3 regions of the Neorhizobium sp. CSC1952 genome follow, and region 3 is predicted to be linked to each of the others. Evidence: riboswitches for the same ligand, from Rfam matches in the RefSeq annotation. Region 3 holds a riboswitch; each other region holds the start of a gene.
The links. A riboswitch is a leader RNA that binds a small molecule or an ion and turns the genes downstream of it on or off. The one in region 3 is predicted to bind cobalamin.

Region 1 (3,269 bases), 1.2 Mb from region 3:
ATAGACGGTCTCGGTCGGGATCGCCACGGGAAAGCCTTCGGCAAGCACCGCACAGGCTCGCTTGAGCGCGTCTTCGTGGTTGCGGGTGATATCGATGATCTCGGCCGTCATGTCCGCACGTCCATAGCGCGGACCGGGCCGTCTTCAAAGCTTTTTGATGATCTCGCGCAGCGCATTGCTCGATGCGCCGAGCGTCAGCACGTTCTTGATCGCTTCCATCGGATCGCTGGTCTGGAACAGGAGCCCGTTCTTGCGGATCGAGCGGTCGATCCGGAATGGCTCGCCCGGCTCGCCCTCGATCGCGACGGCGAAGTACATGCGCGAATAGGTCGTGCTGATGCGTTCGAAAAATATCTCCTCTTCCCCGATCTCGGAGAAGAAATTGGCGATGTAGAAGGACCAGCTGACCGGCACGCGGCGTGCAAGGAGCGTTCTCGCCGCCGTGACATGGCAGTAGCCGAGATGCGGGCGCTCGTCGAGCGTGCGGTGGAAGATGATCTTCGGGAACTGGATCGACCGATGGAATGCGTTGATCCGCTCGTGGCTCTTTTCGCCGGCGGCTTCCAGTTTCTTGCCCGTGCGTGCCGCGACTTCCGCGTAGCTGACGTAGCGCCGCTCCGCCGGCATCCAGATGGAGCTGTTGCGGGCGATGCGCCCGGTGCGCAGGAATTCCGAATGCGCGGTCGTCTTCGGCGCCGCGGGAGCAGGAGGCTTCGGCGGCGGAGCTTCGTAATAGCGGAATTTTCCCGTAGCCCGCATGGTGGCGCTGCTCCCATCGATGGCGGGACCGTAACATTCACCCCTTAATGACCGGTTTTCCTTTCGCGGGGCTTGAGGGTTTTCCGAAGCCGTCGTCAATGCGGTTGCCGATGTCGCAATGTTGCCTATGCGACACGCGGGGCTGATGATTATATCCGCTGCAAGCTCAAGGTGCCGCCTCGCTAGGGAGGGCGGAGAATTGGGAAGCCGGTCGAAACCCGGCGCTGCCCCCGCAACGGTGGTGGAGTTGAGAGGCCTGGCAGAAGTCACTGGGAAAGAGCCGGAACGGCCGCCCGGGAAGGCGCCATGCCCGTCCCGCAAGGGACAGCTCCTGAGCCCGGAAACCAGCCTGGGATGAGAGAGAATTTGACCGATCGCGGTGGGCGCTCGGGACGCGGAGATTGCGGGTCGGAGCCGGCCGGTATTTCCCTGTCCTTCCGTGGTTGCTCAAGGGCCGCATTGACGAGGAAGGCAAGATGGAAATTCGCAGTCAGGTCCTGCGGCAGCTCAAGAACCGCCGCGAAGGCTTCAGCCTCGAACAGGCCTTTTATACCGATCCCGATTATTACAGGCTCGATCTCGAATTGATCTGGTATCGCGATTGGCTGTTCGTCGGCCACGATTGCGAACTGCCCAAGGCCGGCAGCTATTTCACGCTGCAGATCGGCGACTATCCGGTCGTCGTCGTGCGCGGCCGTGACGGTCAGATCCGGGCGCTCCACAACACCTGCCGCCATCGCGGCAGCCGGGTCTGCACCAAGGAAAGCGGTTCGGCGGTACGGCTCGTCTGTCCCTACCATCAATGGACCTACGAGCTCGACGGCTCGCTGCTGATCGCCCGGCAGATGGGCCAGGATTTCGACAAGACGCAGTTCGGGCTGAAGAAGGTCCATTGCGAGAGCGTCGCCGGCTACATCTTCATCTGCCTTGCCAACGAGGCTCCCGACTTCGCGCCCGTCCGCGCCGCGATCGAGCCCTACATGGCGCCGCATCGCCTGTCGGAGGCCAAGGTCGCCCACCAGTCGACGATTATCGAGAAGGGCAACTGGAAGCTCGTCTGGGAAAACAATCGCGAATGTTACCATTGCGCCGGCAATCACCCGGAACTCTGCCGTACGTTCCCGGAGGCGCCGACCGTCACGGGCGTGTCGGGTGCGATCGACGATCCGGTCATCCTCGAGCACTGGCAGCGCTGCGAGGCGGCCGATCTGCCGAGCGAGTTCAGGATATCGCCGGACGGCCAGTTCCGTGTGGCCCGCATGCCGCTGATCGAAGGCGCCGAAAGCTATACCATGTTCGGGAGGAGCGCCGTGCAGCGAAGGCTTTCCGACGACGTGGCGATCGACGGGATCGGTACGATGCTGCTCTTCCATTATCCGACCACGTGGAACCACATGCTGGGCGACCATGCGGTCTCCTTCCGCGTCACGCCGATCGGGCCGGAGGAGACGGCGGTCACCACCAAATGGCTGGTTCACAAGGATGCGGTCGAAGGCGTCGATTACAATCTGGAAGAGCTGACGCATGTCTGGAACATGACCAACGACCAGGACCGTCAGATCGTCGAGGAAAACGCCTTCGGAATCCGCTCGCCGGCATACGAGCCGGGGCCCTATTCGGCGGTGCACGAAGGTGGCGTCATGCAGTTCGTCGAATGGTATTCGAACTTCATGGTCAATCGCCTTCAGGGCGATCAGACGATGCTTTCGATCGTTGCGTGATCCGGTTTCTTCCGAGGCTGATCGCTTATTCGTGATCGTCGAGAACCCTTCTCCCAGGAACGGAATACTCTATTTTGCATTGTTTCCTAAACAGAATTCAGAACAAGGAAACATGAGGAATGAGATCTTTTCGTTTACGCCTGACCGCGGTCGCGATCGCCGCCGCGTCCGCTTTTGCCGGGTTTACGCCCGCGCAGGCTTTCCAGATGCCCGCGGCGCCCGGCATTTCGTTCGCCAACCCCGTGACGGATGTGCAGTACCGGGATCGCCGTGACTGGCGGCGCGACCGCTATGGCTGGCATCGCGGTTATCGAGGCTATCGCGATCGCCGTCCGGGCTATCGGTATCACAACGGCTTCTGGTTCCCGCTGGCTGCCTTCGCCACCGGAGCGATCATCGGCGGCGCGGTCGCGGCCGATCGCGGCGGCTATGGCAGCCGGCACGTCGCCTGGTGCGAAAGCCGCTACCGGACCTACCGCGCTTCGGATAATACCTACGTGCCGCGTGCCGGCGTTCGCGCGCAATGCGTATCGCCGTACCGGTAAGATCATTTCGAGGCTGGAATGTGGGACCCGGTTCGGGCATCTGCCCGGGCCGGGTTTCCGTTGCTTGTGCGTTAATCACGCATTCAGGATGAATTTTCTAGTATCGTGGGGAACTTACGGTTCGTCGATGGCAGGCGCTGTCGGAGCCGGCGAAGGAAATGAAAACGTCGACCAAGGGTTGGGAGAGTTCAACATGACGCTGTTCAAGAAAATCGCGGTCGCGGGCATTTCCGCCGCCGTTCTG
Region 2 (3,269 bases), 2.5 Mb from region 3:
AAATGGGCCGCCACCCTGTCTTTCGCGCTCGCAAGCCCGCCGGAATCCAGAAGGTCGGTCTTGGTCAGCACGATCATGTCGGCGCAGGCGACCTGATCTTCAAAAACCTCCTCCACGGGATCGTCGTGGTCGATCGAGCCATCGGCCTGGCGCTGAGCTTCCAGTGCGTCATGGTCGTCGGCGACCCTGCCCTCCGCAAGCGCCACGCCGTCCACGACCGCAACGACACCGTCGACGGTGACGCGCGCCTTCACATCCGGCCATTGGAAGGCCTGAACGAGAGGCTTCGGCAGGGCGAGGCCGGAGGTTTCGATCAGAATATGGTCGACGCGCGGCTCGCGGGAGAGGATCTGGTCGATCGCCGGGACGAAATCGTCGGCGACGGTGCAGCAGATGCAGCCGTTGGCGAGCTCGATGATATTGTCCTCGGGGCAGGTCTCGATGCCGCACCCCTTCAGCACCTCGCCGTCGATCCCGACATCGCCGAATTCGTTGACGATGATCGCCAGCCGCTTGCCGTCCAGCTTCTCGATCAGGTTGCGGATCAGCGTGGTCTTGCCGGCGCCCAGGAAACCGGTGACGACGGTGCAGGGGACGCGATCGAAATTGACGCTCATGAAGGCATGTCCTCGTGATGATGGAAGGGTGGAATGCGGGCCGTCATGCCCTTGCCGCGCAGGCAGGCGGGGCGGCCGCGAAGGGGAAGGAAACCGCGCTCGTCCTCGGCCAGCATCATTGCACCGGTGACGATGTCCTCGACGTTTTCCGGCGCGAGATAGCCGAACACATAGGACCAGCCGGATCGGTGGTTGAAGGCCGCGCTCGGGCTTTTTTCGCAATTGGCAAGGCAGGTGACGGGTTTGACGGCAAGCGGCTTGCCGGCCGTCGCTTCCTTGAGCGCCGCTATCAGCGCCACGCCCGGGCGCATCTCGGCGTTCGATTCGTCGCGGCAGTTGGTGCACACGAAGATCGTCACGTCCGCTTCGTTTCCGGGCTGCTCGTCAATCATCATTCGTCACTCGGCCGCCTGTCCGCCACGTAAAACATGTCGGGGTGCGGGCACGTCCGGCTCTCGCCGGTTCGGCCGTGAACGAAATCCTCGACCCGGAGCACCCCGCCCGGCGAGCACGATGTCTTTCGACGGCAGGTCTCCTGGCTCGCGGGTCCTCGCCTCTGAGCCAGCCTTCCCGGATCGTCTCTCCAGTGGCTTCTTGGCTCGGGCTCTCCGCTTACAGTTGCGGGGGCAGCCGCGGCTTTGACCCTCATCGGGGTCGCACCGCATTCCCTCTTGACCTTCTCCGTTGCCGGAGAAGGACCGTCTCCCTTCCAAGTAAGCCCGGTCGCAGGTCCATGTCAATGGAGTGCAGCGGGTGTCGCAAAGGCGATTGCGGGAAGGCGGAATTCGGCTATAGTGGAGCGGTCGATGGTGCCCGGAAGGGCCGAGAGGGAATGCGGTGAGACGGAGGGACCCGTCGAACCCGCGGCTGCCCCCGCAACTGTAAGCGGAGAGCTTCCATCCAAATGCCACTGGGTTTTCCCGGGAAGGCGGATGCGAGGCGCCTGATTCGCGAGCCAGGAGACCTGCCTTCGGCAAACGGAACTTGAACGGCCCTCGGGTGGAGGGCGAAAGGACGAAACACATGGTCACGAATTCTGCCGCAAGTGCAGTCGGCGTTTCCGCTTCGAAGATCATCCCCCTCAGCATGACGGCTATTCTCGGCCTGTTCATCGTCGGTTTTGTCGGCTTCTCGCATCTGGAAGTCGTCCACAACGCCGCCCACGATACGCGCCACTCGCTGGCCTTCCCCTGCCACTGAGAGGAATTTCCAAATGTCGCTGTTTCGCAACATCGTCCTAACGGCGGTGATCGCCGGGCTTGTGGCCGGACTTCTGCTGACCGTCTTGCAGAGCTTCTCGACGGTGCCGCTCATCCTGCAGGCGGAGACCTATGAAAATGCCGGCGGCGCCGAGGCCGGTCACAGCCACAGCCATGAGGCTGCCCCGGCTGCCGGTGCCGCGGCTCCTGCGGCTGCCGAACATAGTCACGGCGAGGAAGCCTGGGCTCCCGCCGACGGTTTCGAGCGCTTCATCTACACTGCCGCCGCCAACATTCTCTCGGCAATCGGCTTCGGCCTTGTGCTGATCGCAATCTCGGAAGCCCTCGGAGGCCTCAAGGGCTGGCACGGCGGGTTGATGTTCGGCATGGCCGGCTTTCTTGCCGTCAGCCTCGCACCTGGCCTCGGCCTGCCGCCGGAACTGCCGGGCATGCCGGCCGCCGAGCTCGGTCCGCGCCAGGTCTGGTGGATTTCGACAGCCGTCTGCACAGCATTCGGCCTCGGCCTGCTCGCCTATACCCGTTCCGTCGTGTTTGCCGTACCGGCGATCGTTCTGCTGATCGCGCCGCATGTGGTTGGCGCCCCGTTGCCGCCGACGCATGAAACGGCGGTGCCGCTGGAGCTGCATGCCCGCTTCGTCAATGCCGTTTACGTCACCAATCTGGTGTTCTGGGCGGCGCTGGGCGCGCTTGCCGGCGTGGTCCGCGAACGTTTCCGGGCCGGCGAAGACGCCGCGGCGCGTCCGCTGGCGGGGCTGGCTCCGCGGTGAAGGAGATCGATCAGGCGGCAGCCGAACGCCATCGCGTCAAGATGGCGAACCGCAAGGCGGTTCAAGATGCCGAAGTCGCGGAGAAGACCCTCGAAAAGGGTCTTCTCATCATCCACACCGGTCCCGGCAAGGGCAAATCCACCGCCGCCTTCGGCCTGGCGCTCCGCATGCTCGGCAACAACCGGCGCGTCGGCGTGGTGCAGTTCATCAAGGGCGCCTGGTCGACCGGCGAGCAGCCGGCGCTCGCCGTGTTCGGCGACCGGGTCGTCTGGCATACGATGGGCGAAGGGTTCACCTGGGAAACGCAGGACCTGAAGCGGGACATCGCCGCTGCCGAAAAAGCGTGGGAAAAGGCGCTCGACCTGATGGCCGACGAGACGATCGGCCTCGTCATCCTCGACGAGCTCAATATCGCTCTGCGCTACGACTACCTCGATCTCGACAAGGTGGTTGCCGCGCTGCAGGCCCGGCGGCCCGACCTGCATGTGGTCGTCACCGGCCGCAACGCCAAGCCGGCCTTGATCGAGGCCGCCGATATGGTAACCGAGATGACGCTGGTGAAGCATCACTTCAAGGCCGGCGTGAAGGCCCAGGCCGGCATCGAGTTCTGAGCGATGGTTGCCCGATCTCTCATGTTTCAGGGAACGGGCTCGGATGTGGGCAAG
Region 3 (3,269 bases):
GGACAGGACGCTTGCCTTCCAGATGAGCCAGTTCGAGCCGGCGATCACGGTCACGGAATGGAAGAGGGCCGGCGACACGTGGCGCTGCACGCGCGGGCCGATGGCGCGCATTCCGGAGAAGGAGGAGGCGGACTACCGCGCCTGCCTGCTCGGCTTCCGCGACTACGTCAACAAGAACGGTTTCAAGTCGGTCGTGCTCGGCCTCTCCGGCGGCATCGACTCCGCGCTTTGCGCGGCGATCGCCGTCGACGCGCTCGGCGAGGAGCGGGTGCGCACCGTCATGCTGCCTTATCGTTACACGTCCGAGGATTCGCTGAAGGACGCGGCCGACTGTGCCAAAGCGCTCGGCTGCCGTTACGACATCGTGCCGATCGCCGAGCCCGTCGACGGTTTCTTGTCGGCGCTGTCGGAACTCTTCGAAGGGACGGACGAGGGTATTACCGAGGAGAACCTGCAGAGCCGCGCCCGCGGCACCATTCTCATGGCGATCTCCAACAAGTTCGGCTCGATGGTGGTGACGACCGGCAACAAGTCGGAAATGTCGGTGGGCTACGCGACCCTTTACGGCGACATGAACGGCGGCTTCAATCCGATCAAGGATCTCTACAAGATGCAGGTCTATGCGCTCTCCGCCTGGCGCAATCGGCACCTGCCGCCGACCGCGCTCGGGCCGACGGGCGAGGTGATCCCGAAGAACATCCTTTCCAAGGCACCGTCGGCGGAACTGAGGCCCAACCAGACGGACCAGGATTCCCTGCCGCCCTATCCGGCGCTGGACGACATTCTCGAATGCCTCGTCGAGATGGAAATGGGCACGGAGGAGATCGTCGCCCGAGGCCACGACGCCGCGACCGTGCACCGCATCGAGCACCTGCTTTATCTCGCCGAATACAAGCGGCGGCAATCGGCGCCGGGCGTGAAGATCACCAAGAAGAATTTCGGCCGCGACCGGCGCTATCCGATCACCAACCGGTTCAGGGACCGGTAGGGGAGCCGGCCATGGCGCTGCGCAGCTCGGTCGAGGTCTTCGACATCCGTACCCGCCGGAACCGCGTGGTCTGGCAGACGGAAGAACTGTTCGAGGCGCCGAACTGGTCGCCGGACGGACGCTATCTGATGCTGAACAGCGAGGGATCGATCTACCGCCTGTCACCGGATGGCGACGGCGAGCCCGAGCTGGTGGACACGGGCTTTGCCCGGCAGTGCAACAACGACCACGGCATCTCGCCGGACGGCGCCCTGATTGCCGTCTCGGACAAGGTGGAATTCGGCAAGTCGGCGATCTACGTTCTGTCGGCGGAAGGCGGCGTGCCGAGATTGGTGACGAAGAACCTGCCGTCCTACTGGCACGGCTGGTCGCCGGACGGGAAGACATTCGCCTATTGCTGCATCCGGGACCAGGTCTTTGACATCTATACGATCGGTATCGAAGGCGGCGAGGAGACGCGGCTCACCTTCGGCGAAGGCCGCAATGACGGTCCGGACTATTCGCCGGATGGAAAGTGGATCTATTTCAACTCCAGCCGCACCGGCCTGATGCAGATCTGGCGCGTGCCGGCCGAGGGTGGTCCGGCCGAGCGGATCACAAACAGCAATTACGGCGACTGGTTTCCGCATCCATCACCAAGGGGTGACAAGATCGTCTTCGTCTCCTACGACGCCGATGTCTTCGACCACCCGCGCGACCGGAATGTCAGGGTCCGGCTGATGGATATGGACGGCGGCAATGTCGAGACGCTGTTCGATCTTTTCGGCGGGCAGGGCACGATGAACTCGCCCAATTGGGCGCCGGACGGCGATGAATTCGCCTATGTGCGGTATTTCCCCGTCGCATCGGCGGCTTGAACGGCTGTGGTCTTCCGGGCATAAAGCTTTCGTCAGGTGCCCGCTTCTGCGGGAGAATCGGGAATCCGGTGAGATGCCGGAACGTGCCCGACGCTGTGAGGCCGACGCTTGGCCGCGAGATCTACGCCACTGGAATTTTCCGGGAAGGCAGCGGCGCAGGCGAATGAAGCCAAGTCAGAAGACCGGCCTGACGGGATAGACCGATCCGCGCGGACGGCGGCAGGTTTCGAAGCTCTCCTTGTGCCGCAGGCATGGGGTGCTGCATTGTTGGGGAAAACGATGCGACCTGATCTTTTCGAACCCGGCCTCGTTACTGCCGGCGAATTTTCCGAAGCCGAGCGGGCGGCCGTCTACAGGGCGATCGGGACGCGCCGCGACGTGCGCGACCAGTTCCTGCCCGAGCCGTTGCCGGACGACCTCGTGATGCGGCTGCTTGCCGCCGCCCATGCGGCGCCGTCGGTCGGCTTCATGCAGCCCTGGAACTTCGTCCTGATCCGCGATCCGGCGGTGCGGGAAGCGGCTTTCGCCGCCTTTTCGCGCGCCAATGAGGAGGCTGCGGACATGTTCCCCGAAGAACGGCGCGATCTCTATCGCAGCCTGAAGCTCGAAGGCATCTGCAAGGCGCCGCTCTCGATCTGCGTGACCTGCGATCCGGACAGGGCAGGGCCGGTCGTTCTGGGGCGTACGCACAATCCGCGCATGGATGTCTATTCGACCGTCTGCGCCGTGCAGAACCTCTGGCTTGCGGCGCGCGCCGAAGGCGTCGGCGTCGGCTGGGTGAGCATCTTCCGCGACGAGGATGTGCGCGCTCTGCTCGGCATTCCCGAGCGCATCGAGATCGTCGCCTGGCTCTGCCTGGGTTACGTCGATCGGCTTTATGCCGAGCCGGAACTGGCGGTCAGAGGCTGGCGCCAGCGCCTGCCGCTCGAGGAGCTGATCTTCAGGGAGAAATGGGAGAACCGCTGATCACTGCTGCGGCTGCGGCCCGCTCGATTTCGGATGGGCGAGATCGATGTTTTCCTCGGGCAGGAATTGCGGGCCGACCATCCGCACCTTCCTGTTCGGATCATAGGGACGCTCCGGACCCGGCAGGTTCGGCTGGACGGCCGCTGCCTGCGGCTGTTCCGGCGGCGTGGTGCGCAGATTGGTGATGCCGGAATAGGGTTCTTCCTTCGGCAGTTCGATACCCTGCACCTTCATCCGTTCCTTCTGGTCCTCTTCCACGTCGGACGGAATGCAGCTGTTCGAGCGGATCGCCGCGAGAATGGCGGTGCGTTCGTCGGAGGACTGCACCAATTGCCGCGCATTGTTTCGCTCGTCCGTTATGCCGTCGCGGTTCGCTTCCGCCTGCTGGAGCTGATCGCGGATTTCCTGGCAGATCTCGCTGTCCGCATCGCCAAGGGCGATGATGCTCCCGGTGCCGC

Region 1: it holds a riboswitch for cobalamin, as region 3 does, so the genes downstream of both, QTA58_RS03925 (aromatic ring-hydroxylating dioxygenase subunit alpha) here and bluB (5,6-dimethylbenzimidazole synthase) in region 3, are expected to answer to the same signal.
Region 2: it holds a riboswitch for cobalamin, as region 3 does, so the genes downstream of both, QTA58_RS09805 (CbtB-domain containing protein) here and bluB (5,6-dimethylbenzimidazole synthase) in region 3, are expected to answer to the same signal.

Annotation. Positions count from the first base shown of each region.
Region 1 covers NZ_CP128416.1:734,282-737,550, reverse strand. The annotation lists gene QTA58_RS03935 (L-threonylcarbamoyladenylate synthase) at 1-111, opposite strand, end outside; gene QTA58_RS03930 (DUF6656 family protein) at 145-759, opposite strand; cobalamin riboswitch at 912-1,127, shown strand; gene QTA58_RS03925 (aromatic ring-hydroxylating dioxygenase subunit alpha) at 1,236-2,480, shown strand; gene QTA58_RS03920 (BA14K family protein) at 2,600-3,025, shown strand; gene QTA58_RS03915 (BA14K family protein) at 3,219-3,269, shown strand, end outside.
Region 2 covers NZ_CP128416.1:1,959,769-1,963,037, forward strand. The annotation lists gene cobW (cobalamin biosynthesis protein CobW) at 1-617, opposite strand, end outside; gene QTA58_RS09800 (DUF1636 domain-containing protein) at 614-1,012, opposite strand; cobalamin riboswitch at 1,125-1,335, opposite strand; cobalamin riboswitch at 1,408-1,604, shown strand; gene QTA58_RS09805 (CbtB-domain containing protein) at 1,641-1,817, shown strand; gene QTA58_RS09810 (CbtA family protein) at 1,831-2,604, shown strand; gene cobO (cob(I)yrinic acid a,c-diamide adenosyltransferase) at 2,601-3,215, shown strand; gene QTA58_RS09820 (cobyric acid synthase) at 3,219-3,269, shown strand, end outside.
Region 3 covers NZ_CP128416.1:4,411,945-4,415,213, reverse strand. The annotation lists gene QTA58_RS21325 (NAD+ synthase) at 1-988, shown strand, start outside; gene QTA58_RS21320 (TolB family protein) at 1,006-1,845, shown strand; cobalamin riboswitch at 1,863-2,051, shown strand; gene bluB (5,6-dimethylbenzimidazole synthase) at 2,125-2,811, shown strand; gene QTA58_RS21310 (hypothetical protein) at 2,812-3,269, opposite strand, start outside.